Regions from separate parts of the Pseudomonas sp. CP4 genome, predicted to be linked through region 2. Evidence: riboswitches for the same ligand, from Rfam matches in the RefSeq annotation. Region 2 holds a riboswitch; each other region holds the start of a gene.
What was found. Region 2 has a riboswitch for cobalamin ahead of ACMYUN_RS26340 (ABC transporter substrate-binding protein). Riboswitches for the same ligand answer to the same signal wherever they lie in the genome.
Positions count from the first base shown of each region.

Region 1 (6,732 bases), 700 kb from region 2:
CCTTTGAGCATTCGCAGGCGTGTGCCGAGATTCTTTCCCGACAAAAATACTAGGACTTTGTCAGTCGCGCCGATTGGCGTAAACTGCGCCCAAGCCTGCGAGGAGTTTTTATGACCGCTATTACCATTACCGACGCCGCCCATGATTACCTGGCCGATCTGCTCTCCAAGCAGAACACCCCAGGCATCGGCATCCGCGTTTTCATCACCCAGCCTGGCACCCAGTACGCCGAAACCTGCATTGCCTACTGCAAGCCGGGCGAAGAGAAGCCTGAAGATACCGCGCTGGGGCTGAAAAGCTTCACCGCCTACATCGACTCGTTCAGCGAAGCTTTTCTTGACGACGCCGTTGTTGACTATGCCACCGATCGCATGGGCGGCCAGCTGACCATCAAGGCGCCGAACGCCAAAGTGCCGATGGTCAATGCCGACAGCCCGGTCAACGAGCGCATCAACTACTACCTGCAAACCGAGATCAACCCGGGGCTGGCCAGCCACGGCGGTCAGGTCAGCCTGATCGATGTGGTCGAGGACGGCATTGCCGTGTTGCAGTTCGGTGGCGGTTGCCAGGGCTGCGGCCAGGCCGACGTGACCTTGAAGGAAGGCATCGAGCGCACTTTGCTCGAGCGCATTCCTGAGCTCAAGGGCGTTCGCGACGTGACCGACCACACGCAGAAAGAAAACGCCTACTACTAAGGCGTTCGCTGCGAACATGAAAAACGGCGCCCCGTGAGCGCCGTTTTTTTATGGGGCAACATTTGCTGTGCGCTATTCGCTAGCAGGCTCGCTCCCAGATTGAAATGTATTCCCCTGTGGGAGTAAGCCTGCTCGCGAAAGCGCCTTCAAGGGCGATAAAGATGTGCATGCCCGGCGCGGTACAGCGAAGACTCGCTGAATACCTCACTGCCCAGCACCCGCCCGACCAGAATCAGCGCCGTACGTCGAAAGCCTTTGGCCTGGACCTTGTCGGCAATGTCCGCCAACGTACCTATCACCCAATCCTGATCCGGCCATGTCGCGCGATGAATAACGGCAATCGGGCAATCCGCGCCGTAATGCGGCAGCAATTCAACCAGGATCTTCTCCAGATGATTGACCCCCAAGTGGATCGCCATGGTCGCGCCGTGCTGCGCCAGGCTGGCCAGTTCTTCCCCCGCCGGCATCGCGGTCTTGTCGGCGTAACGGGTCAAAATCACGCTTTGCGAGATGTCCGGCAGAGTCAACTCGGCGCCGAGCAGCGCTGCGCATGCCGCGGTGGCCGTCACGCCGGGAATGATCTCGAAAGGAATGCCCAGCTCACGCAAATAGCGAATCTGCTCGCCAATCGCGCCGTACAGACTGGGATCTCCGGAGTGCACGCGGGCCACATCCTGGCCTTTGGCGTGGGCGCTCTTGATCAAGTCGATGATCTGCTCAAGGTGCAGCTCAGCGCTGTTGACCACGCTTTCGGCTTGGTGACCTTCCAGAACGGCCGCCGGTACCAGCGAACCGGCGTAGATTATTACCGGGCAGTTGCGAATCAGGCGCTGGCCTTTCACGGTGATCAATTCGGGGTCGCCGGGGCCGGCGCCGATGAAGTAGACGGTCATCGTTGAATCCTTGGTAAGAAGCGCAGCCGCACCTCAGATGAAGTGTGCTCATGATCGATGGCGGGGATTATCGGGATTTTATGCAGCGCCGGCCAACGCCAGCGTCGCCTGCGCATATTTCTGCCGGGGAATCAGCAGTTTCGCCGGCGCCTGGATCAGTTGCTCGGCCAGCGCCAGCGCGGCGCTTTCTGCCACGCCGTAGCAGCCGGTGCGCTCAAAGGCGATTTGCGATTGATGGCTGAGACGCTGTTGATAGGGCGCCAGCTCGGCACTGTTGAAATACTGCAGCGGCAGGTTCAGTTGGGTGGCCAGTTCAAGCAGACCCGGTTCGTCGCGCTTGAGATCGATACTGGCCAAAGCCCTGACTGCTCGCAGTTCAATGCGATGCGCCTGCAACGCCTGATCGAGTAACGCACGCAACGTACTGGCCGGGCAGCCGCGCTGGCAGCCGAAGCCGACCACCAGAGTCGGCGCTGCGCGGTCATCGGTCATGCCTGATAGTGCCCTGCGCTTTTGCGGCGGAACAACCAGGCGCTGATCAGGCCTAGAGCCAGCCAGAATGCAACGTTGGTCAGCTGCGAAGCGATTTTGAACTGGGTTTCCAATGCCTCTGGAGCGAGCATCGAATGCACCTGCGGTTGCGGCGCGCCGATTACATGCGGCACGGCGAGAATCGCCACACCAAGAAGCTTCATCAGCCAGTGACGACTGAAGGCGATCAGTGCCAGGCCGACGGCGGTCGAAGCGGCAGCGCCGATCCACCAGATCTGCCGCGATGCCAGATCGGCGGCCGCAGTGCCCGGCAATTCAGGTGGCAGGCCCAAGGTCGGCGCGAGAACGAACGTCGCGTAACCGGCCAGACCCCAGAGCAGTCCTTGCGAGGTCTTGGTCGGCGCGCGCAGGGTGTACAGACCGGCAAGCATCAAGGCGAAACCCACCGCCACCACCAGATTGCCGCCAGTGGTCGAGACCACCCGCTGCCAGCCGTCTTCCGGCTCCCAGGCTTCGCCATCGTGGCTGTGCGCGGCAGTGCCAGCGGCGTGTTCGTGGACTTGCGCGACCGGTTCGGATTTCTCGAAGGTTTCCGCCTCCAAAATCAGTGGCGAAACCCAGAAACTCTGCAGCAAGGTCAGCAGCAGGGCGGCCAGCAAGCCGCTGAAGCCTGCGGTTTGCGCGATACGCTTGATCATCTCGGCAAGCCTCAGTGGCACGGGAACGCAGCGCTGTGGCGGGTATCGTGGGCGGCGTTGTGCACCGCTTCGATGTGCGAGAAACCGGCGAACCAGACAAGGCTGGCACCGAGGATCGAGGCGAAGAGGGCGGCGGCCACGCGTTGGCCGAGTGTGGTACTGCTGGAAATGTGGTCAGTGTGGCTAACGGTATTGCTGATGATCGACATAGCGCTTCCCTCTGAAATGTCAGCGGGTAAACAGAGCGCATGAAAATCCCTGCGAGCCGGGCACGCAGGGATTTCGAACAGCGCCCGCCCACCGCGGGTTTGTTTGTGGTCAGCGGCGCTTGCGCGCGCTGGGTGTTGCGGGCCGGTCTCCGGGCTCACGAGGGGTTGGCACGAGGCCGATCTGCAAGCGTCACCTTCCCATGCCGGGGCACAGTGGATCTGACGCTTCGCTCGCTTACCGTTGCGGGGGCAGCACCGGACTGACATGGCTTTGAGTAAAGCACATGATTCACCGGTTTCCCGTTTCACCCTGTGAAGGGCACCCGAAACAAGGTGGGCAGGAGAACATGGGTTTGGGTTTTTAGTCAATTTCCGGGGGCGGATCCGTTGCTGCGGGGGGGCGTTTTTTTCGGGTGTTTTTGTGTGTATATCCGTTGCTGCGGTAACGGCTGCTTAGGGTTTCGCCCTTACGGCGACTCACTTTTTTTACAAACGCCTAAAAAAAGTAAGCAAAAAAACGCTTGCTCCTACGTTCGGCCCTCGCAGGCTCGGGTTCCTTCGCTCCGGGATCGGTCCCGTAACGAAGGTGCCCCGAGTTCCAGCGAGCGGGCCGTACGCCGGGGCAAAGCCTTTTGGTTCCTTTTTGCTGGGCCGGCACTCCGGCGTTTGAAAAAGGGACTCGCTGTAAGAGCGAAACCATAGGAAGCCGTTACCGCAGCAACGGATATACCCCCAGTTTCAGACTCACCGACCATTGACCCACGACGGACCCATGCGTAGCCTTGCGCTTTCGAGGTTCTTCGGCACTCGCCGAAGCTAAGAAGGGAACGCGGTCGAAGCCGCGGCTGCCCCCGCAACTGTGAACGGTGATGTTCGTTGCCACGCCACTGCCAGCTCAACCGATGAGCCAGCGGGAAGGCGCAGCGAATGCCAAGCCCCGCGCCTGAACGCCGTCAGCCAGGAGACCTGCCTCGTCACAGATTCTCACTACAACCGGGCGGGGTGATCCGGTGGCGAATGCTTCCGGCGTGCACGCGCGCTGCCGGTTCTCGTCCCGTATGCCCGCCGCTTGCCAAAGGGCATACCGATGAAAACACTGGCCAAACTCCCCGTCACCATCGTCACCGGTTTCCTCGGTTCGGGCAAAACCACGCTGCTACGGCACATGCTCGATAACGCTCAGGGCCGGCGCATCGCGGTGATCGTCAACGAGTTTGGTGAGCTCGGCATCGACGGTGAAATCCTCAAGCAATGCACCATCGGCTGCACCGAAGAAGAGGCCAGTGGCCGTGTTTATGAGCTGGCCAACGGCTGCCTGTGCTGCACGGTGCAGGAAGAGTTCTTTCCGGTAATGCGCGAACTGGTCGCCCGTCGCGGTGACCTCGATCACATCCTTATCGAAACCTCCGGCCTGGCCCTGCCCAAGCCGTTGGTGCAAGCCTTCCAGTGGCCGGAAATCCGCAGCGCCTGCACCGTCGACGCAGTCATCACCGTAGTCGACAGCCCGGCTGTTGCTGCTGGCACCTTCGCCGCGTTCCCGGATCAGGTCGATGCCCAGCGCAAACTCGATCCGAACCTTGATCACGAGTCGCCGCTGCACGAATTGTTCGCCGATCAACTGGCCAGTGCTGACCTGGTCATCCTCAACAAAGCCGACCAGACCAGCGCGGAAGATCTGGCTCGGGTGCGCGCTGAAGTCGCCGAAGAGCTGCCGCCAGCGGTAAAAATCATCGAAGCCAGCAACGGCCGCCTGCCGCTCGACGTGTTGATCGGCCTCGGTACCGGCTCTGAGGAGCATATCGACAGCCGCCACAGTCACCACGATCACCACCATGACGGTGATGACGACGATCACGATCACGACGCCTTCGATTCGATCTCCATCGAACTGCCGCAAGCCGATGAAAGCCTGCTGCTCGACGCGCTGACGCAACTCGTGGTGCAACACGGCATTCTGCGCGTGAAAGGTTTCGCGGCGATTCCGAACAAGCCGATGCGCCTGTTGATCCAGGGTGTGGGCACGCGTTTCGACAAGCATTTCGACCGCCAGTGGGGTGCCGAGGAAGCGCGCGTCACGCGCCTGGTGCTGATCGGTCAGGAACTCGATGCCGTGCAACTCGAAGCGCAACTGCGCGCCGCGCTCAGCGTTTAAGCCATGCACCTGCTCAGGACCCAGCCCGGCGGATTCGTCTCGGACGACAACATTGCCGATCTCGGACAAACCCCCGCCGAGCTGGTGATCCTGTGCAGCGGCGATTCCAGCCTGGCGCTGCTCGCCGAGGCTGCGCAGCAATTGCCCGATGACTACCCGAGCCTGCGTCTGGCCAACCCGATGCAGGTGCAGAATCATGCCTCGGTCGATCTGTACGTGGACGAAGTGCTGCGCCACGCCAAGGTCATTCTGATCTCACTGCACGGCGGCATTGCCTATTGGCGCTACGGCGTCGAGCGGCTGGTCGAGTTGTCCGAACGCGGCGTGCAACTGATTCTGGTGCCTGGCGATGACCGCCCGGACCCCGAGCTCAGCGACTTGAGCACGGTCAGCGCCGAAGTCCGCGATCGACTCTGGCAATTTCTGCGTCAAGGCGGCATGGGCAATGCGCTGGATTTCTTCCATTGCCTGGGCAACCAATGGTTCGCCCGCGATTACCCGTGGAGCGAGCCGCACACCCTGCCGCGCACGGCGATTTATCACCCACAGAAAACCAGCGCTGGCCTGAGTGACTGGCAAGCCGATTGGCTGCCCAATCAGCCCGTGGCGGCGCTGTTGTTTTATCGCTCGCATTTGCAGGCGGCGAACACGGCGTTCATCGATGTGTTCTGTCAGCGTTTGCAGGCAGCCGGACTCAATCCGCTGCCGATCGCGGTGGCCAGTCTGAAAGAACCCGGCTGCCTGTCGGTGGTTGAGGACTGGCTGGATGAAGTCGAGGCGGGGGTGATTCTCAACACCACCGGTTTCGCTCAGTCCAGTCCCGAGGCGCCGCATCTGCGCCCGTTCCGCCGCAACATCCCGGTGATTCAAGCGATCTGCGCTCAGGACAACGAACCCGGCTGGCGCGACAGCGAGCAGGGCCTGGGGCCGCGCGATCTGGCGATGCACATTGCCTTGCCGGAACTCGACGGGCGCATCATCAGCCGACCGATCAGCTTCAAGGATCTGGCCTGGCGCAGCGAGCGCAGTCAGTCCGATGTGGTCTGCTACCGCGCTCAGCCCGAACGCATGGATTTCGTCGCCGAACTGGCGCGGCGTTGGGTTGCTTTGGCACGCGTGCCGAACGGCGAAAAACGCATCGCCCTGATCCTTGCCAACTACCCGACCCGGGACGGCCGCATCGGCAACGGTGTGGGCCTCGATACGCCGGCGGCGGCGCTGAACATCCTGCGGGCATTGCGTGCCGAAGGTTATCCGATCACGGCTGAATTGCCCGACACCGGCACCGAGCTGATCCAGCTACTGCTCGGCGGCGTCAGCAATGACCTCGACAGCCTCGATCTGCGTCCCTGTCAGCAGAGCCTGGCGATGGACGATTACCTGGCAATGTTCAACGCGCTGCCGGAGGCAAATCGCGCGGCGGTGGTCGAACGTTGGGGATCACCACACAACGATCCGATGTGCCGCGACGGCCGCCTGATGATCGCCGGTCTGCGTTTCGGTCTGACCTTTGTCGGCATTCAGCCGGCCCGGGGTTATCAGGTCGATCCGAGCGCGGTGTATCACGACCCGGATCTGGTGCCGCCGCACGGT
Region 1 covers NZ_CP180489.1:550,839-557,570, reverse strand. The annotation lists gene ACMYUN_RS02290 (fatty acid cis/trans isomerase) at 1-7, shown strand, start outside; gene nfuA (Fe-S biogenesis protein NfuA) at 111-695, shown strand; gene cobM (precorrin-4 C(11)-methyltransferase) at 842-1,588, opposite strand; gene ACMYUN_RS02275 (cobalamin biosynthesis protein) at 1,667-2,080, opposite strand; gene ACMYUN_RS02270 (CbtA family protein) at 2,077-2,778, opposite strand; gene ACMYUN_RS02265 (CbtB domain-containing protein) at 2,790-2,987, opposite strand; cobalamin riboswitch at 3,110-3,329, opposite strand; cobalamin riboswitch at 3,764-3,976, shown strand; gene cobW (cobalamin biosynthesis protein CobW) at 4,075-5,139, shown strand; gene cobN (cobaltochelatase subunit CobN) at 5,143-6,732, shown strand, end outside.
Region 1: another riboswitch for cobalamin. It lies ahead of ACMYUN_RS02265 (CbtB domain-containing protein); the one in region 2 lies ahead of ACMYUN_RS26340 (ABC transporter substrate-binding protein).

Region 2 (6,732 bases):
ACCATGTTCGCTTTCGTGGTCAGCCATGTGATCGTCGCGCTGCCGTTCACCATCATCTCGATCATCAACTCGCTGAAGCTGTTCGATCAGTCGATTGAAGACGCTGCAGTGATCTGCGGTGCCTCGCGCTTGCAAGCGGTGTTCAAGGTGACGTTCCCGGCGATACGCCCAGGCATGGTTGCCGGCGCCCTCTTCGCGTTCCTCGTTTCGTGGGACGAAGTGGTGCTCAGCGTGATGATGGCCAGCCCGACCCTGCAAACCCTTCCCGTGAAAATGTGGACCACCCTGCGCCAGGACCTGACCCCGGTGATCGCCGTCGCTTCGACGCTGCTGATCGGCCTGTCGGTATTGGTCATGGTGATCGCCGCCGCCCTGCGCCGGCGCAATGAAATCAGCGCCTGAGCGCCCAGGAGTACGACATGAGTGCCGTGATCAAAGACGCATCCCAGCAGAACGACAAACCCCTGGTCAGCCTGCGCAACCTGAACAAGCACTACGGCGATTTTGCTGCCGTCGACAACATCTCGCTGGACATCAAGGACGGTGAATTCCTCACCTTCCTCGGCTCCAGCGGCTCGGGCAAAAGCACCACGCTGTCGATGCTCGCCGGCTTTGAAACACCGAGCAGCGGCGAGATCCTCGTCAACGGCCAGTCGCTGGTCAATGTGCCGCCGCACAAGCGCGACATCGGCATGGTCTTCCAGCGCTATTCGCTGTTCCCGCATCTGTCGGTGCGTGACAACATCGCTTTCCCTTTGGCGATTCGCAAACTGGCGGCGGCCGAGCGCGACAAACGCGTCGACGCCATGCTGAAACTGGTGCAGCTGGAACAGTTCGCCCATCGCCGCCCTTCGCAACTCTCTGGTGGTCAGCAACAACGTGTCGCCATCGCCCGGGCGCTGGTTTACGAGCCGCGCATTCTGTTGATGGACGAACCACTCGGTGCGCTGGATAAAAAACTGCGCGAAGACCTGCAAGACGAACTGCGCCAACTGCACCGGCGCCTGGGCATCACCATCGTTTACGTGACGCACGACCAGGAAGAAGCCATGCGTCTGTCCCAGCGCATCGCAATTTTCAGCCACGGCAAGATTGTCGGGCTGGGCAGTGGTTATGACCTTTATCAAAATCCGCCGAATGCGTTCGTTGCGTCGTTTCTCGGCAACTCGAACTTCCTCAAGCTCAAGGCGCAGAGCAATGCAGCGGCGAGTTTCGAGGGGCAGTCATTGTCGATTCGGCTGACGGCTGGGTTGCACACTGATCAGGATGTTCTGCTGATGGTGCGGCCGGAAAAGGCTGTGGCGCTGAGTGTGCAGCAAGCGAGTGATGAGCCGCTCGCGGCGGGTTGGAATGAGGTGTCGGCGAATGTTGTGGAGGTGCTGTTTCTCGGTGAAAGCCAGACCTGCAGCGTGGTGACGGCGGGCGGGACGTCGATGACGGTGAAAGCGCTGTCGGCCGCCGGCATGCCACTCAAGGCTGGGGATCCGGTGCGGGTGCGCTGGGCGACGGCGGATGCGTGTGTTTATACCGAGTGGACTGAAAGCGACCTTAACAAAGCAGCGGGTGCTCACTAAAACTTCCAATCCAGTGAAATTCCCCGTGGGAGCGAGCTTGCTCGCGAAGAGGCCGTGTCAGTCACCATTAATGTTGAATGACGCACCGCATTCGCGAGCAAGCTCGCTCCCACAGGTTCGGTATTGTTCAATGAATCGGGGAATACCCTTCAACCTCATCCGGCCAAGCCGTCAGCACTTCAAACCCGCTCTCCGTCACCGCCACCATATGCTCCCACTGTGCCGACAACGAGCCATCCTTGGTCAGCACGGTCCAGCCATCCGGCATGTTCTTCACATGGCGCTTGCCGGCATTGAGCATCGGCTCCACGGTGAAAATCATCCCGGCCTTGAGCTTCAGCCCTTGATTGGGGAAGCCGTAATGCAGGATCTGCGGCTCATCGTGATAGACCTTGCCGATGCCGTGACCGCAGTACTCGCGCACTACACTGAAGCCCTCCGCCTCCGCCAGGCTCTGGATCGCATGACCGATATCCCCCAGCGTTGCGCCCGGTTTGACTGCGCGAATGCCCGCGCACATCGCATCGTAAGTGGTCTTGATCAAGTGCTGCGCCTCGGGGCTCGCCTCACCCACGACATACATGCGGCTGGTATCACCGAACCAGCCGTCCTTGATCACGGCGATGTCGAGGTTGACGATATCGCCATCCTTCAATGGCGTACCCGACGGAATCCCGTGGCACACCACGTCATTGACCGATGCGCAGACGGTTTTCGGAAAACCGTGATACCCGACGTTCGCCGGCACGGCTTTCTGCACATTGACGATGTAGTCGTTGCACAGCCGATCCAGTTCATCGGTGGTCACGCCGGCCTTCACATGCGGCACCAGCATCGCCAGCACTTCGGCGGCGAGTTTGCCGGCGGCGCGGGATTTTTCGATGTCGGCCGGCGTGTTGATTTTGATCTGGTTTCTCATGCGCTGACGGCTTCCTGAGTCAGTTGTTGCAGATCCAGTCCGCCGTTCTGTTCGGCGCGGATCAGCAGGCGGCAAATGGCGCTGTGGTCGAGGTTGGGATGCAGCTCGGCGAGCATGCCGATGCGCATCCAGTGCTCGGCCTGCGCGTTGATCGAGCGGCTGAGGGCGTTGCTGGAGATACGCAGGTTCTCGTGCATGTCCTCTGAAATCTTTACGATGCCCATATATGAATCCGATACGATGTGTATATGGATCGTATATTAATCAGTGCATACGGGAGATTGCAATGCCGACGACAAAATCGACGCTGTGGCAGATTCGCCTCCCCCTCCACCGCGCAAATCGACTACCATGCCGCCGCCGGTTTCCACACGGAATTAATAGGGAATCCGAAATGCTTGCACAGCATCAATCGGAACTGCCCCCGCAACTGTAGGTGCCGAGCCTGCTCCTTGACTGCCACTGGGTGAAACCCGGGAAGGCCGGAGCATGGCGACGACGCACCAGTCAGGAGACCTGCCGGCACAATGACGACTAACCGGCGGGGTGTCCGGGAAGGACATCGTGCCGTGCGCGTTTTCCCCGTGCCGGCCTTGCGCAGTTTCCACGACCGCGCCCGAGGTGTGTTTCCAACCGTACCCGCCCTCCCCGTACGGTTCCCCTGGAGACTGCCCCATGCTGCTGCCCCGCGTTGCTACCCTGCTCACCGGTCTGAGCCTCTGTGCCTTGGCGCAAGCGGCGCCGACTGCGTATCCGCTGACCATCGAAAACTGCGGCAGCAGCCTGACCTTTCAGCACGCGCCCGCGCGTACGGTGACCATCGGCCAGGCCGGTACGGAAATGCTTTATGCCTTGGGCCTGGGCGACAAAGTCGTCGGCACCTCGTTGTGGTTCAACGACGTGCTGGGCACATACAACGCGCAGAACGACAGGGTCGAGCGCCTCGCCGACAACGAGCCGAGTTTCGAAGCGGTGATCGGCAAACGTCCGGAGCTGGTTGCGGTGGAGCTGGAATGGATGGTCGGCCCGCAAGGCGCGGTCGGCACCCGCGAGCAGTTTCATGAACTAAAGATTCCGACCTATCTGCTGCCCTCCGATTGCGAAGCCAAGGACAACCTCGTCGGCTCGGACGGCACGCGGCTGGCGCCGTTTCGCATCGACAGCATCTACAAAGGCGTGAGCCAACTGGCAGCGATTTTCGATGTGCAGGCGCGTGGCGAACAGCTCAATGAGCAGCTCAAAGCCAGCCTCGCACAGTCGATCGCCACGGCGAAAAAAAAGCAACGCAAAGACGTCAGCGCCCTGGTCTGGTTCTCCAGCGCCGAAATGGACATCGAGCCATTCGTCGCCGGGCACAAAGGCGTTCCCGATTTCATGCTCAGCACCCTCGGCGTGCGCAACGTCGTCGAGTCGGATGAAGAATGGCCAACCGTCGGCTGGGAAACCATCGCCAAGGCCAAGCCGACATTTCTGGTGATCGCGCGCATGGATCGTCGGCGTTTCCCGGCGGACGACTATCAGAAGAAACTCGCCTTCCTGCGCAGCGATCCGGTGACGCGCAACATGGACGCGGTCAAGCACAATCGCATCATCATCCTTGACGCCATGGCCATGCAGGCCAGCCTGCGCACCTTCGATGGCCTCGCACAACTGGCCAGCGCCATCAACGGCTACGACCTGTCGCAATGAGCAGACGCCTGATCCGTTTGCTGCTGGTGCTGTTGACGCTGTCGGTTGCGCTGACCGGCGGCGTGGCCATTGGTGAGACTTCGATCGAGCCGAGCGTGGTGTTGCAGGTGCTGGCCAACAAGCTGTGGGGCGCCGGCTATGTGCTCGACCCGATCGACGAAGGCATTGTCTGGAACTATCGCCTGACACGCGCTTTGGTCGCAGCAGCTTGCGGTGCCGGTCTGGCGACCTGTGGCGTAATCCTGCAATCGCTGCTGCGCAATCCGTTGGCCGATCCGTATCTGCTGGGCATTTCTGCGGGGGCCTCGACCGGCGCGGTGATGGTCGCCCTGCTCGGCGTCGGCGCCGGGGCGATTTCATTGTCGGCGGGTGCCTTTGCCGGTGCGGTGACGGCGTTCGCGCTGGTGATCCTGTTGGCGCGGGTCAGCGGCTCGGCCAGCGGCACCGGGCAGATCATTCTCGCTGGGATCGCCGGCTCGCAATTGTTCAATGCCCTCACCGCGTTTCTGATCACCCGCTCGGCCAGTTCGGAACAGGCACGCGGCATCATGTTCTGGCTGCTCGGCAATCTTGGCGGTGTGCGCTGGCCGTCGGTGTGGCTGGCGGTGCCGGTGGCGCTGCTGGGTTTGGTGGTGTGCCTGTGGCATCGCCGGGCGCTGGATGCGTTCACCTTTGGCGCGGATTCGGCGGCATCCCTCGGCATTCCAGTGCGTCGCGTACAGATCCTGCTGATCGGCTGCGCAGCGCTGGTGACGGCGGTGATGGTGTCGATCGTCGGCTCGATCGGCTTTGTCGGCCTAGTGATTCCCCACGCAGCGCGGTTGTTGCTCGGCACGGGGCATGCGCGTCTGCTGCCCGCCAGTGCACTGGGCGGCGCGGTGTTTCTGATTGCCGCCGATGTGCTGTCGCGCACCCTGATCAAGGGGCAGGTGATTCCGGTCGGCGTGATCACCGCGCTGGTCGGCGCGCCGGTGTTCGCGCTGATTCTGGTAGGCCGGAGATCGGCGCGATGAACACGGTTCTGAGTTGTGCGGGTGTGGGCTTCAAAGTGCGCGGTGTCGAGTTGCTCAACGGTGTCAGCCTCGACGTTCAGCGCGGCGAGACCCTGGGCATTGTCGGGCCAAACGGTTCGGGGAAATCCACGTTGCTCAAATTGCTGGCCGGGCTGCGTGAACCGAGCGTGGGCCAAGTGCAACTCCACGGTCGGGTGCTGGGCAAGATGTCACGGCGCAGCATCGCGCAGACACTCGCGGTGGTTGAGCAACAGGCCGATACCGACGATGGCATTCGCGTGTTCGACGCGGTGGCGCTGGGCCGTACGCCGTGGTTATCGGCGCTGCAACCGTGGTCGCCCGCCGATGATGCGATCGTCGAGCAAGCGCTGGTCGACGTCGACGCCGTGCACCTGCGCAACCGCCTCTGGCGCAGCCTCTCCGGCGGCGAACGCCAACGCGTGCACATCGCCCGCGCTCTGGCACAACGCCCACAGATCCTGCTGCTCGACGAACCGGCCAACCACCTCGACATCCAGCATCAGTTGAGCATTCTGCAAGTGGTGCGCGCACTGCCGGTGACTACGCTGATCGCCTTGCACGATCTCAATCAGGCACTCAAGTGCGATCGCCTGGCGGTGCTGGAGCGCGGGCGTCTGGTGGCATTGGGCGAGCCGTTGCACGTGCTGACGCCGGAGCGGTTGCAGACGACTTTCGGAGTCAGGGCGCACTACCTGACGGACCCGTTCGATGGTGCGCCGATATTGCGTTTCCTTGCTTGATGCATGTGTAGCTGACAGACCGCCTTCGCGAGCAAGCCCGCTCCCACATGAGATTTGTGGAGTTGCCGGGATTCTTTAGTACAACCGAAATCCTGTGGGAGTGGGCTTGCTCACGAAGGTGGCAGGTCGGGCGATTTATTTGTGGCTGACAGACTGCTTTCGCGAGCAGGCTCGCTCCCACATTGGATTTGTGGGTTGCCGGGGATCGCGGGTGTAGCGCGAAATCCTGTGGGAGTGGGCTTGCTCACGAAGGTGGCAGGTCGGGCGATTTATTTGTGGCTGACAGACTGCTTTCGCGAGCAGGCTCGCTCCCACATTGGATTTGTGGGTTGCCGGGGATCGCGGGTGTAGCGCGAAATCCTGTGGGAGTGAGCTTGCTCACGAAGGCGGCAGGTCGGGCGATTTATTTGTGGCTGCCAGACCGCTTTCGCGAGCAGGCTCGCTCCCACATTGGATTTGTGGGTTGCCGGGGATCGCGGGTGTAGCGCGAAATTCTGTGGGAGTGGGCTTGCTCACGAAGGCGGCAGGTCGGGCGATTTATTTGTGGCTGCCAGACCGCTTTCGCGAGCAGGCTCGCTCCCACATTGGATTTGTGGGTTGCCGGGGATCGCGGGTGTAGCGCGAAATCCTGTGGGAGTGAGCTTGCTCACGAAGGCGGCAGGTCAGGCAATTTATTTGTGGCTGACAGACCGCTTTCGCGAGCAGGCTCGCTCCCACATTGGATTTGTGGGTTGCCGGGGATCGCGGGTGTAGCGCGAAATCCTGTGGGAGTGAGC
Region 2 covers NZ_CP180489.1:5,827,497-5,834,228, reverse strand. The annotation lists gene ACMYUN_RS26360 (ABC transporter permease) at 1-402, shown strand, start outside; gene ACMYUN_RS26355 (ABC transporter ATP-binding protein) at 420-1,574, shown strand; gene map (type I methionyl aminopeptidase) at 1,702-2,493, opposite strand; gene ACMYUN_RS26345 (ParD-like family protein) at 2,490-2,717, opposite strand; cobalamin riboswitch at 2,838-3,032, shown strand; gene ACMYUN_RS26340 (ABC transporter substrate-binding protein) at 3,169-4,182, shown strand; gene ACMYUN_RS26335 (FecCD family ABC transporter permease) at 4,179-5,195, shown strand; gene ACMYUN_RS26330 (ABC transporter ATP-binding protein) at 5,192-5,956, shown strand.

Region 3 (6,732 bases), 1.6 Mb from region 2:
ACTTTTTCCCCTGTTGCTGAAGACGTGCTGTTCCGTGCCTTGGGCCTGGTCGGTACGCCTTATCGCTGGGGCGGCAACACGCCGGATTCCGGTTTTGATTGCAGTGGCCTGATCGGTTTCGTCTACCGCGACGCGGCGGGCATCTCGCTGCCGCGCTCGACCCGCGAAATGATCGTCATGCAGGCGCCGAATGTGGGCAAGGAAGGCTTGCAGACCGGCGACCTGATCTTCTTCGCCACCAATGGCGGCTCGCAGGTCAGCCATGCGGGGATTTACGTGGGTGAGGGGCGCTTCGTGCATGCGCCTGCCACGGGCGGCACGGTCAAACTCGACAGCCTGTCGAAGGCTTATTGGCAGAAGGCGTATCTGAGCGCCAAGCGGGTGTTGCAGCCGGGACAGTTGGCGCATAACCCATAGTTCGAATGCATAACGAAATGTGGGAGCGAGCCTGCTCGCGAAGGCGGAGTGTCAGTCGACCATGATTTGACTGATAAACCGCTTTCGCGAGCAGGCTCGCTCCCACATTTTTTGCGTCGCGCTTAGCTTATTTGCTGGCCGAAACGCGCCACACTTTGTTCCCGACATCATCCGCCACCAGCAAGCCACCTTGCTGATCGATCACCACGCCCACCGGGCGGCCCAGCGCGTTCTCGTCCTTGTCGAGGAAACCGGTCAGCACATCCACCGGCTGCCCGGTCGGTTTGCCGCCAGTGAACGGCACGAAAATCACTTTGTAGCCACTGTGCGGTTTGCGGTTCCACGAGCCGTGCTGGCCGATGAATGCGCCTTCCTTGAATTGCGCCGGCAGGCTGTTGCCCTCGGCGAAGGTCAGGCCCAGCGAAGCCGTGTGCGGGCCGACGGCGTAATCCGGAGCGATGGCCTTGGCCACCAGATCGAGGTTCTGCGGTTTGACCCGTTCATCGACATGTTGTCCGTAGTAGCTGAAGGGCCAGCCATAGAAGCCGCCGTCCTTGACCGAGGTGATGTAGTCCGGCACCAGGTCGCTACCGATTTCGTCACGCTCGTTGACCGCTGTCCACAGCGCGCCGCTGGTGGGTTCCCAGGCGAGGCCGTTGGGATTGCGGATGCCCGAGGCGAAGATGCGGTGATTGCCGGTCGCACGATCCACTTCCCAAATCGCCGCACGGCCTTCTTCCTGATCCAGACCGTTTTCGCCGACGTTACTGTTCGAGCCGACGGTGACGTACAACTTGCTGCCGTCCTTGCTGGCGATGACGTTCTTGGTCCAGTGGTGATTCAACGTGCCGCCGGGCAAGTCGACGACTTTGATCGGTTGGGTCTTGATCTCGGTGGCACCCGGCTCGTAGTTGAAGCGCAGCAGGCGATCGGTGTCGGCTACGTACAGATCGTTGCCGACCAGCGTCATGCCGAATGGCGAATTGAGGTTCTGCAGAAACACCGTGCGGGTTTCGGCGACGCCATCGTGGTCGGCGTCACGCAGCAGGGTGATGCGGTTCGGGCTCGGCACCCCAGCGCCGGCCTTGCCCATGACTTTCTTCATTACCCAGCCGCGAATGCCTTTGCTGTCGTCAGGCTTGGGCGGCGCGTTGGTTTCCGCCACCAGCACATCGCCGTTGGGCAGCACATAGAGCCAGCGCGGGTGATCGAGGCCTTCGGCAAACGCCGCGACCTGGGTGCCGGCCGCTGCGGTCGGTTTCGTGCCTTGTGGCCAGCCCACCGCCGGGGCGATGTTGACTGTCGGGATCAGCGTCTTGTTCGGTTCGGGCAGTTTCGGCGACGGGCCGGTGCCGTCGGAGACTTGCAGGCTGGAGGTTTCACCGCAGGCGGCGAGCCCGCCAGCGACGGCGATGATGAGAGCGAGTGGGGCCTTGCGCATTGCTGATCTTCCCTATGAATGCATTCCTAAACATAGAGGAGGGCGCAGGCCCGATGGTTCAACTGCTCAGCCGCGGGCTTCCTTGAACAGCACGGCGATGCCCGGATGATAGTTGCCCGCGTCGCTGTGCAATTTGCGATAGGCGTAGGGGAAATACCAGGCCACGGCGCAGGTGTGTTCCTTTTGCAGGTCGTCAACCATGTCCTGCAATTCTTCGGGGCTGGCGCTGTGCTGAGGTTTTTGCGGAGCAACAAAGAGGCAGCCGAGCTTGAGATCGCTGGCGTAGCTGATGCGCTTGGCATCAGCGGTGATGTCGAGCAGGGCCTGGGTCAGGTTGAGGTTGTTGACCCGTGGCCAGCGTTGCGTGGCCTGAATGAACGCGCGGTCTTCGGCGCCGGCAATCAGCAGATCTGCGCGAGCATTGCGTTCGCCTTCTTCGTTCTGTTTGCGCGTGGCCGTGTCGTTCAGCGTGACCATTTCCGCCATCCACGCCGCTGCCGCGAGCAGGCCGAGATTGGCTTTTTCGTCGTGCCAATATGGCGTGTCGTTGTCGCCGCGAACGGTGTTGTAGCGATCGATACAGTCAAACCAGCGTTCCAGCAACGGGCGCAGGAATTCCAGGCGCGGGTTGCTGATGATCATGCCTTGCATCGTCGTCATCCTTATTGTTGTAGTGGGCTTTTTGGAAAAAAAGCATGGCTCTTTGATATCACTTGTCACAGTCTGGCACAAGATTGCCGCTGCACAATTGATCAGCGGCAGCTATTTGCGCGCAATGTGCCTCTTCAATTGACGCTCCACCCCCAACCCTCTAACCTTCGCCGCTTGTTTCAGGTGCTCTGTGGCCCCGCGTCGACAGAGTGAAACAGGGAAGCCGGTAAGGGTGGTCTTCAAGCGAAGCCACGACGATCCCGGCGCTGCCCCCGCAACGGTAAATGAGTGAAAACTGCGCCTTGAGCCACTGCCTCGAAAGAAGCGGGAAGGCGCGCAGTCCGGCCGATGCCGCTCATGAGCCCGGAGACCGGCCTGATCCATCTCAGCGGCATCACGGTGGGCGATGCCAGGCTTTTTGCCGTCTATTCTTGTGCCTGCCCGCCGTTATCCAGCCTCAACGGAGAGCTCCCCATGAATGATTCCCCCGAGCGTGACGAACGCCATCTGGCGCGTATGCAGCGCAAGAAAGCCGTGATCGACGAACGCATCGCCAACTCGCCCGACGAGTGCGGCCTGGTGCTGGTGCTGACCGGCAATGGCAAAGGCAAGAGCAGCTCGGCGTTCGGCATGCTCGCCCGTGCCATGGGCCACGGCATGCAGTGCGGCGTGGTGCAGTTCATCAAGGGCCGCAACAGCACCGGCGAAGAATTGTTTTTCCGCCGTTTTCCCGAGCAGGTGCGTTTCCACGTCATGGGCGAAGGCTTCACCTGGGAAACCCAGGATCGCCAACGTGACATCGCCGCGGCGACCGCCGCTTGGGAAGTCTCGCGGGAATTGTTGCGCGACCCTTCGATCGGTCTGGTGGTGCTCGACGAATTGAACATCGCCCTCAAGCACGGCTACCTTGATCTCGATCAGGTGCTCAGCGATTTGCAGGCGCGTCCGCCGATGCAACACGTGGTCGTTACCGGTCGCGGCGCCAAGCCGGAAATGATCGAGATGGGCGACACGGTCACCGAGATGGGCATGCTCAAGCACGCCTTCCAGGCCGGGATCAAAGCGCAGAAAGGCGTCGAACTTTGAAGCAACCACGTCACTGTCCGGCGGTGTTGATTGCCGCGCCGGCCTCCGGTCAGGGCAAGACCACCGTCACCGCCGCACTCGCCCGTTTGCATCGCAACCAAGGGCGCAAGGTGCGCGTGTTCAAGTGCGGGCCGGACTTTCTCGACCCGATGATCCTCGAGCGCGCCAGCGGTGCGCCGGTGTATCAACTGGACATGTGGATGGTCGGCGAGCAGGAAAGTCGCCGTTTGTTGTGGGAAGCTGCCGCCGAGGCCGAGCTGATTCTGATCGAGGGCGTGATGGGCCTGTTCGACGGCACGCCATCCAGCGCTGATCTGGCGCGCCACTTCGGTGTGCCGGTGCTCGGTGTGATCGACGGCACCGCCATGGCGCAGACCTTTGGTGCCTTGGCGCTGGGCCTGGCGAAGTATCAGCCGGACTTGCCGTTCGCTGGCGTGTTGGCCAACCGCGTCGGCACCTTGCGCCATGCGCAATTGCTCGAAGGCAGCCTCACCGAAGGTCTGCGCTGGTACGGCGCACTGTCCCGCGAGACCGGCATCGAATTGCCGAGCCGCCACCTGGGCCTGGTTCAGGCCAGCGAATTGAATGATCTGGATCTGCGCCTCGACGCCGCCGCCGATGCGCTGGCCAGCAGTTGCCAAGTCGCGCTGCCACCGGCGGTCGAATTCGCCGCGCCTGATGTCATCGAAGCCGAGCCTCTATTAAAAGGTGTGCGCATCGCCGTCGCCCGCGATGAAGCGTTTGCCTTCACCTATGGCGCCAGCCTCGATTTGCTGCGGGCGATGGGCGCCGAGCTGCACTTTTTCTCGCCGATCCGCGACACGCAATTGCCCGACGCGGACAGCCTGTATTTGCCGGGCGGCTATCCAGAGCTGCATCACGTCGCGCTGGCGCAGAACACCTCGATGCTTGCAGCCATCCGCGCGCATCACGCAGCGGGCAAGCCGTTGCTCGCCGAGTGTGGCGGCATGCTTTATCTGCTGGATTCGCTGACCGACGTGGAAGGCACCCGTGCTGAGCTGGTCGGTTTGTTGAAAGGTGATGCGGTGATGCAGAAGCGTCTGGCGGCATTGGCGTTGCAGGCGGTTGAATTGCCGGAAGGTTCTTTGCGAGGGCACACGTATCACCATTCGCTGACCACCACCGAGCTGACGCCGATTGCCCGGGGGTTGAGCCCCAATGGCGGGCGCGGCGCTGAGGCGGTTTATCGCGAGGGGCGGATGACAGCTTCCTATGTGCACTTTTATTTTCCGTCGAATCCGACTGCGATTGCTGCATTGTTTGCGCCAGACCGTGAGGCCGCCTTCGCGAGCAGGCTCGCTCCCACAATGGATCACCTGAACCCTGTGGGAGCGAGCCTGCTCGCGAAAGGCCCATGACCGACAACACATTCTCCGCAGCCGAACGCGCAGCGGTCTACAAGGCCATCGCCGAACGCCGCGACATGCGCCACTTCACCGGTGGCAGCGTCGAGCCGCAGCTGCTGCGACGTTTATTGGAAGCCGCCCACCAGGCCCCAAGCGTCGGCCTGATGCAGCCCTGGCGCTTCATCCGCATCAGCGATCGTGCCTTGCGCGGGCAGATCCGCGATCTGGTGGAAGAAGAGCGCATCCGCACCGCCGAAGCCCTTGGCGAGCGCAGCGATGAGTTCATGCAGCTCAAGGTCGAAGGCATCAACGACTGCGCTGAGGTGCTGGTCGCGGCGCTGATGGACGATCGCGAAAAACACATTTTCGGTCGGCGCACGTTGCCGGAAATGGACATGGCTTCGCTGTCCTGCGCGATCCAGAATCTGTGGCTGGCCTCCCGCGCTGAAGGTCTGGGCATGGGCTGGGTCTCGCTGTTCGAGCCGCAAGCCTTGGCGGATTTGCTCAAGTTGCCGACCGGTGCCAAGCCGCTGGCGGTGTTGTGTCTGGGCCCGGTCAAGGAATTCTATCCGGCCCCGATGCTGGTGCTCGAAGGCTGGGCGCAGGCGCGGCCGCTGAACGAGTTGCTGTACGAAAATTATTGGGGAGTGAGTCAATGAGTGTGGCGTTGCTGAGTGTCGCCGCGGTAGCGCTGGATGCGCTACTCGGTGAACCGAAACGCTGGCATCCGCTGGTGGCGTTCGGCAATTTGGCCGGGCGCATCGAGCAACGCTTCAACGCCGGCGGCCGTGGCTGGCGCAGCCATGGTGTGACCGCATGGGTGCTCGCGGTGGTGCCGCTGACCTTGCTCGCCACGGCATTTTCCTGGGCACCGTATGTGGGCTGGATCGTCGAGATTCTCGCGCTGTATTGCGCCCTCGGCATGCGCAGCCTCGGCGAACATGTTGCGCCGGTCGCGGCGGCGTTGCGCGCCGATGATCTGGACGAGGCGCGCAAGCGTGTTGGCTATCTGGTCAGCCGCCAGACCGATGAACTGGACAGCAACGCTGTGGCCCGCGCCGCCACCGAATCGGTATTGGAGAACGGCAGCGATGCGGTGTTTGCCGCGCTGTTCTGGTTTGTCGTCGCCGGTGCGCCGGGCGTGGTCCTGTATCGCCTGAGCAATACCCTCGATGCGATGTGGGGTTATCGCAACGAACGCTTCGAACGTTTCGGCTGGGCCGCGGCGAAAATCGACGACGTGTTGAACTACATTCCTGCCCGTCTGGTGGCATTGACCTACGCGCTGCTCGGCAAAACCCGACTCGCACTGAAGTGCTGGCGCACCCAGGCGCCAAAGTGGGACAGCCCCAACGCCGGCCCGGTGATGGCAGCTGGTGCCGGTGCGCTGGGCGTCGAGTTGGGTGGCCCGGCGATCTATCACGGCGAACTGCATGAGCGCCCGCAACTGGGCGAAGGTGCGCCGGCCGATGCCGAATCCATCGACCGTGGCTGGCAATTGGTCCAGCGCGGCGTATGGTTGTGGCTGCTGATGCTTTGCCTGGGGGCGGAATTTTATGCTTGAGCACGGTGGCCGGCTGCGCAAGGCTGCACTCGATTACGGGATTGCCGAAGCTGACTGGCTTGACCTGTCCAGCGGCCTCGCGCCCTGGCCGTTCCCGATTCCGGAGATTCCGCTGCGCGCCTGGGCGCGCTTGCCGGAAACCGACGACGGTCTGGAACAGGCGGCCTGCGATTATTACGGCGCCGCGCAGGTGCTACCGGTCGCCG
Region 3 covers NZ_CP180489.1:1,468,185-1,474,916, reverse strand. The annotation lists gene ACMYUN_RS06485 (C40 family peptidase) at 1-417, shown strand, start outside; gene ACMYUN_RS06480 (PQQ-dependent sugar dehydrogenase) at 545-1,858, opposite strand; gene ACMYUN_RS06475 (hypothetical protein) at 1,925-2,509, opposite strand; cobalamin riboswitch at 2,674-2,903, shown strand; gene cobO (cob(I)yrinic acid a,c-diamide adenosyltransferase) at 2,984-3,595, shown strand; gene ACMYUN_RS06465 (cobyrinate a,c-diamide synthase) at 3,592-4,974, shown strand; gene bluB (5,6-dimethylbenzimidazole synthase) at 4,971-5,621, shown strand; gene cbiB (adenosylcobinamide-phosphate synthase CbiB) at 5,618-6,526, shown strand; gene cobD (threonine-phosphate decarboxylase CobD) at 6,519-6,732, shown strand, end outside.
Region 3: another riboswitch for cobalamin. It lies ahead of cobO (cob(I)yrinic acid a,c-diamide adenosyltransferase); the one in region 2 lies ahead of ACMYUN_RS26340 (ABC transporter substrate-binding protein).